2 regions of the Nocardiopsis tropica genome follow, and region 1 is predicted to be linked to the other one. Evidence: riboswitches for the same ligand, from Rfam matches in the RefSeq annotation. Region 1 holds a riboswitch; the other holds the start of a gene.

Region 1 (3,318 bases):
GTACGCCCGTTGAGCGGTGCGCGCCCGGCGCTGCTCGTCACCTCCGGCCTGCTGCTCCTCGGCCTGTCGGTCTCGGTCGCCGTCACCATCGGGCCCGCCGACCTCACCCCCGCCGAGGTCTGGAGGTCGGCCGCCGCCCGGTTCGGGTGGGGCGAAAGCCCCCTGACGCGGTTGCGCGAGGGCATCGTGTGGAACCTGCGCATGCCCCGCACCCTGCTCGCCGCGGTCTGCGGGGCCGGCCTGGCCGTGTGCGGCGCGGTCATGCAGTCCCTGCTCCGCAACCCGCTGGCGGACCCCTTCGTGCTCGGGGTCTCCTCCGGCGCCTCCACCGGGGCGGTCCTCGTGACCGTGCTCGGCTGGGGCGCCGGAGCGGTCTCGCTCCCGGCGGGGGCCTTCGCGGGCGCCCTGCTCTCCTTCGGCATGGTGATGCTGCTCAGCCACAGCCTCGGCGGGAGCATGGACCGCGTCGTGCTGTCCGGGGTCGCGGCCATGCAGCTGTTCTCGGCGCTGACCTCGTTCATCGTGCTGACCTCGGCGGACGCCGACACCACGCGCGCGGTGCTGTTCTGGCTGCTGGGCTCCCTCGGCGGCGCCGGATGGACCGACGTGCTCCTGTGCGCCGCGGTGCTGTGCCTCGTGCTCGCCGTCTGCCTCGCCCACACCACCACCCTGGACGCCTTCGCCTTCGGCGAGGAGGCCGCGGCGAACCTGGGCGTCCGGGTGGGCCGGGCCCGCGTGCTGCTGCTGAGCGCCACCGCACTGCTCACGGCGGTGCTGGTCAGCTCCACGGGCGCGATCGGGTTCGTGGGCCTGGTCCTGCCGCACGCCGCACGGGCCCTCACCGGCTCCTCCCACGCCCGGCTGCTGCCGGTCACCGCGCTGGCGGGGGCGGTCTTCCTGGTGTGGGTGGACACGGTCGCCCGGACCGCGCTGGACCCGCAGGAGATCCCGGTGGGGGTGGTCACCTCCCTCATCGGGGTGCCCGCCTTCATCGCCGTGCTGTACCGAGTGAGGAGGAAGACGTGAACCACCCGGTCCGGGACCCGGGGGAGGGGCTGCGCGCCGACCGGGTCAGCCTCGGGATCGGCGGCCGTCTCGTGCTCGACGGCGTCACCCTCGCCACCCGCCCCGGTGAGACCGTCGGCCTGCTGGGACCCAACGGGTCGGGCAAGTCCACCCTGCTGCGGCTGCTCGCCGGGGTGCTCGCCCCCTCCGCCGGGGCGGTCACCCTGGACGGCCGGCCGCTGGACCGGGTCGGCCGCCGGGCCGTGGCACGGCGGGTGGCCACCGTCCAGCAGCAGGCGCACACCCAGACCGAGCTGACGGTCCGCGAGGTGGTGGCCCTGGGACGCATCCCGCACCGCCGGTCCTGGACGCCCATGACCCCGGCCGACCTGGAGGCCGTGGCGCGGGCGCTGGAGCGCACCGGACTGGCGGACCGGGCCGACCAGTCCTGGCACACCCTGTCCGGCGGCGAACGCCAGCGCGCCCAGATCGCCCGGGCCCTGGCCCAGGAACCCGGTGAGCTCCTGCTCGACGAACCCACCAACCACCTCGACATCCAGTACCAGCTCGACCTGATGGAGCTGGTCACGGGCCTGCCGGTGACCACCGTGATCGCCCTGCACGACCTCAACCTGGCGGCGATGTACTGCGACCGCCTGGTCGTGCTCCGGGACGGCCGGGCGGTCGCCGGGGGCACGCCCTCCGAGGTCCTGACCTCCGACCTCATCGGAGAGGTGTACGGGGTCCCGGCCGAGGTCACCCCGGGGGCCGACGGCCCGGTGGTCCGCTTCCTGCGCCGGGGCGCCGTCCCCCCGGGGCGGGCCGACCGCTCCTGACGTCCCCGCCGGGACCGGAGGAGGGGCTCCCGGCTACAGTGTGAATCCTTTGCCCGTGGTACAGGAACCCGGTGAGATTCCGGGGCGGTTCCGCCACTGTGACACCCCGACGAGGGGTGCAGCCAGACACTGGCCCGGGCAGTCCGACCGCCGACGGGGCGAGAACCCCGAGGGAGGAGCCCGGCCATGACGGTCCGGATCGCTCTGCTGTCCACGTCCGACACCGACCTGCTGTCCGCGCGGGCCAGCGGCGCCGCCTACCTGTGGGCCAACCCGTCCCGCGCCTCCGACGCCGAACTCACCGGCGCCGTCGGGCGCGCCGACCTCGTGGTGGTGCGCCTGCTGGGCTCCTCGCACGACCTGTGGCCCGGTCTGGCCGCCGTCCGCGAGCGGGGCACGCCCCTGGTGGTCCTCAGCGGCGAGCAGCAGCCCAGCGCCGAGCTCATGGAGCACTCCACCGTGCCCATCGGGGTGGCGACCGAGGCCCACCGCTACCTGGCCGAGGGCGGTCCGGCCAACCTCGGCCGCCTGCACGCCTTCCTGTCGGACACCGTGCTGCTGACCGGGGAGGGGTTCGAGCCCCCGTCGGCGCTCCCGCCGTGGGGCTTCGCCGAGCGCGAGCGGCCGCACGGCCAGGGCCTCCCCGAGGTGGGAATCCTCTACTACCGGGCCCACGAGGCGGGCGGCAACACGGCGTTCGCGCACGCCCTGGCCGACGCCGTCGACGCGACCGGCCGGGCCGTGGGCGTCCCCGTCTTCGCCGGGTCGCTGCGCTCGGCCCCCGACGACCTCTACGAGGCGCTCGGCGGCTTCGACGCCCTGGTGGTCACGGTCCTCGCGGCGGGCGGCAGCGTGCCCGCGTCCGCGAGCGCGGGCGGCGACGACGAGGCCTGGGACGTGGAGCGCATGGCCGCCCTGGACGTCCCCGTCCTCCAGGGCCTGTGCCTGACCAGCTCACGCGCGGACTGGGAGGGTTCCGACGACGGGGTCACCCCGCTCGACTCGGCCACCCAGATCGCCATCCCCGAGTTCGACGGCCGCATCATCACGGTGCCGTTCTCCTTCAAGGAGATCGACAGCGACGGGCTGCCCCGCTACGTCGCCGACCCCGAGCGCTGCACGCGGCTGGCCGGGACCGCCGTCGCCCACGCCCGGCTCCGGCACGTGCCGCCCGCCGAGAAGCGGATCGCCGTGGTCCTGTCCGCCTATCCCACCAAGCACGCGCGCATCGGCAACGCCGTCGGGCTCGACACCCCCCGCTCCCTGGTGCGCCTGCTGCGCCGCCTGCGCCGGGAGGGCTACGACCTGGGCGCGCCCGACGCCCTTCCCGGCCTGGACCTGCCCGACGAGACCGAGGCGGGCGACGCCCTGATCCACGCCCTGATCGCGGCGGGCGGCCAGGACGAGGACTGGCTGACCTCCGTCCAGCTCACCGAGGCCCACGTGCGCATCACCCCCGAGCAGTACGCCGCCTGGA
Region 2 (3,318 bases), on a different contig from region 1:
CCGAGTAGCACATGTGCGTGTGGATCGTCGTGGACGGCGACACACCGGACGTGGCCAGGCGGAAGGAGTTCACCGCCCAGTCCAGGTAGGCGGCGCGCCGCTCCTCGCGCAGCGGCAGGAGCTCGCGCAGGGCCGCCTCGTCCACCTGGATGTGGCGGATGCCCGCGCGCTCCAGGTCGGCGACCTCGTCCCTCAGCGCCAGGCCCACCTGGCGGGCGGTGTCGCCCAGCGGCTGGTCGGTGCGCACGAACGACCAGGCGAGCATGGTCACCGGGCCGGTCAGCATGCCCTTGACCGGCTTGTCGGTGCGCGACTGGGCGTAGGTGATCCACTCGACGGTCATCGGCTCGGGGCGCGAGACGTCGCCGAACAGGATCGGCGGGCGGACGCACCGCGAACCGTAGGACTGCACCCAGCCGTTCTCGGTGGTGGCGTAGCCCTCCAGCTGCTCGGCGAAGTACTGGACCATGTCGTTGCGCTCGGGCTCGCCGTGCACGAGCACGTCCAGTCCGATCTCCTCCTGGAGCGCGACGACCCGGTCGATCTCCTCCCGGAGGATCTGCTTGTAGGCGTCCTCCGCCAGGGCGCCCCGGCGGCGCGCGGCGCGGGCGCGGCGCAGTTCCGCGGTCTGGGGGAACGACCCGATGGTGGTCGTGGTCAGCGGCGTGTCCGTGGGGGCGCCCCTGTCCTGGGGGCGCTCGTAGGCGTCCGGGCCCAGGGCGTCCAGGCGGGCGCGCACGCGGGCGTCCGTGAAGCCAGGACCGCCGCCGGCCCCGCCCGCCGCATACTCGGCCTCGGCCCCCTCCGAGAGGACGCGGCCGAGAAGGGCCGTCTCGTACGCCTTCTGCTTGGCGAAGGCCAGGGCCTCGCGCAGCTCGGGGGCGAGGGAGGTCTCCGCGTCGAGGTCGATCGGCACGTGCAGGAGCGAGCAGGACGTACTCACCGTCAGCTCGTCCGTGAGGGCGAGCAGGGTGCCGAGCGTGGCCACGGCGGCCGGGACGTCGGTCCGCCAGACGTTGCGGCCCTCCACCACCCCGGCGACCAGGCGGGTGCCGCCGAGGCCCGAGACCTTGACGAGGTCGTCGACGCCCTCGCCGTCGGTGACCAGGTCCAGGCCGACGGCCTCCACCGGTGAGTCCTTCAGGACCCGCAGTGCGGGCGCCCCGATGGAGCCGAAGTAGGTCGAGACCAGGAGGGAGGGGCGCTCGGTGAGGGAGCCCAGGCGCCGGCAGACCCGCTCCAGGAGCCCGACGGCGGCGCGTCCCTCGTCGGTGGCCAGGATCGGCTCGTCCAGCTGCACCTCGGCGGCCCCCGCGGCGGAGAGGCCGGCGAGGAGCTGGGCGTAGGCGTCCAGGAGCTGGTCGAGCAGCTCGACGGGGCGCCAGCCCTCGGGGGCGTCGTCCGCGGCCTTGGCCAGCAGGAGGAAGGTGAGCGGGCCGACCAGGACCGGGCGGGTCGGGAAACCCGCCTCGGCCGCCTCCCGGAACTCGGCGAGGGGCTTGTCACCGACCAGGCGCGGGCGGGTGCTCGGCGACAGCTCGGGGACCAGGTAGTGGTAGTTGGTGTCGAACCACTTGGTCATCTCCAGCGGCGGGGCGCCCTGCTCGCCCCGGGCGAGGGCGAAGTAGCGGCGCAGCTCCTCGTCGCGGTCGCCGGCGGCGGCCGGCGAGGCGAACCGGGAGGGCACCAGGTCGAACAGGACCGCGGTGTCCAGGACGTGGTCGTAGTACGAGAACGTGTTGGACGGGATGTCGTCGACTCCCGCCTCGCGCAGCTGGGCGTAGACGCCCAGGCGCAGGCCGGCGGCGATGCCGTCCAGCTCCTCCGCGGCGGTCTCGCCCCTCCAGTACGACTCGCAGGCGCGCTTGAGTTCCCGGTTCGGGCCGATCCGGGGGTAGCCGTGCACGGTGGAGCGCACGGACGGCCGGGAGGCCTCGGGGGTGTGGGGCATGAGCTTCTCTCCCTCGTCGAAAGCCGGGTACCGGCCACGGGGGTGAGCGAGGACGCGGGCATGCCCGGGGCCACGCCGTGGGCGTGTGCGCCTGCCGCCGCTCCTCGGCCCTCCCTCGGGGCACGGGACCACCGGCGGCACGGGTGCGCCGCCGGGTGGAGGCAGGTCTTCGGACTCGGGGGCGCGGACGGCGCGAGCACCGTCCTCCTACTGGCCGCCGCTTCCCGGTTTCCGACCTTTCCGACCGGATTACCAGTGCTTATGGCGACGTTCGTTCCCTCATACCGCTGCGGGGCAGTCCCGGAGTCGCACCGGGTTCCCTCTTGCGACACACCCCTCCCCTTCCGGGCGCGGCCCGGGTTCTGGGGTGGAGCATGTACCTTCCACGCCTGCAAGTATAGGGAGCACCCCTCCGCCCCTGTACCCGGCGTGCTGCCCTGTGCCCCCGGCCGGAATCAGCGCGAACCCCTGTTGCGCGGCCGGCGTCACAACCGACATGAAGCGTCGCGGGGCCGAGTCCTCCCCCGTGCTCCCCGCGATCGTTCGTCTGAAGATGTACGTGGAGAACCCCTGGTGAACAAGCAGTCCCAACCGACCATGGCCCCCGGTCACCCCCTGTCCACGATCGCGGTCGCGCTGGCGGTCGTCGCGGGGCTGGTCTGGCTGGCCGTCACCCCGCCCGGCGTGCTCGCCTCCGAACCCGTGAGCGATACGCACCCGGGGTCGGCGGACGGCGGACCGGAGGCGGACCCGCCCGCCGCCGGCGAGCCCGACGGGCTGACGGTGGTCGACCCCGACGACGTGGTGGACCTGGCCGAGGCCGAGCTCGCCCGCGAGGGCGGGGTGGCCGCGGAGGTCTCCTACCCGGTCGTCCCCGACGCCGACCCGCTGAGCGACTTCCTGGACCGCGCGCTGTCCGCCGAGGTGGACGCCTTCGAGGCGGCCAACCCCGGAGCGGTCTCCTTCGAGTCCGCGTGGAACCTGACGGCGGCCAACGACGACATCGTCGGGGTCCGCGTGACCCGTGAGGAGACCGACTCCGAGGGGACCCGTGAGGGATACACCACCTACTGGTACGACGCCCTCACCGGCTCGACCCACCCCTCCACCGCCCTGATCGCCGGCCAGGGGGAACTGGAGGAGCTGAACGGCCTCGTGCGGGACGCCCTCCCGGGGACCGCGGCTCCGGACGCGGTGCACCCGATCGCCTCGCTGTACGACTCCGTGGGGTTCAACCCCGCCGGCGACCTCGTCGTGGAGTTCGACGCGGGACAGGTCGCCCCCGTGGAAGAGGGCAGGACCCACGCCGTCGTCGCCGCCTCGGAGTCCGCCCCCCTGCTGTCGGACCTGGGCGAGCGCGCGCTGCG

Evidence for each region. A riboswitch is a leader RNA that binds a small molecule or an ion and turns the genes downstream of it on or off. The one in region 1 is predicted to bind cobalamin.
Region 2: linked by a shared signal. The riboswitch ahead of metE (5-methyltetrahydropteroyltriglutamate--homocysteine S-methyltransferase) and the one ahead of cobN (cobaltochelatase subunit CobN) in region 1 are both predicted to bind cobalamin.

The regions. Positions count from the first base shown of each region.
Region 1 covers NZ_JBHSUF010000007.1:203,564-206,881, reverse strand. Annotated here, with positions in the region: gene ACFQBR_RS13490 (ABC transporter substrate-binding protein) at 1-13, shown strand, start outside; gene ACFQBR_RS13485 (FecCD family ABC transporter permease) at 10-1,026, shown strand; gene ACFQBR_RS13480 (ABC transporter ATP-binding protein) at 1,023-1,841, shown strand; cobalamin riboswitch at 1,856-1,993, shown strand; gene cobN (cobaltochelatase subunit CobN) at 2,028-3,318, shown strand, end outside.
Region 2 covers NZ_JBHSUF010000001.1:379,274-382,591, reverse strand. Annotated here, with positions in the region: gene metE (5-methyltetrahydropteroyltriglutamate--homocysteine S-methyltransferase) at 1-1,951, opposite strand, end outside; cobalamin riboswitch at 2,112-2,286, opposite strand; gene ACFQBR_RS01585 (polysaccharide deacetylase family protein) at 2,549-3,318, shown strand, end outside.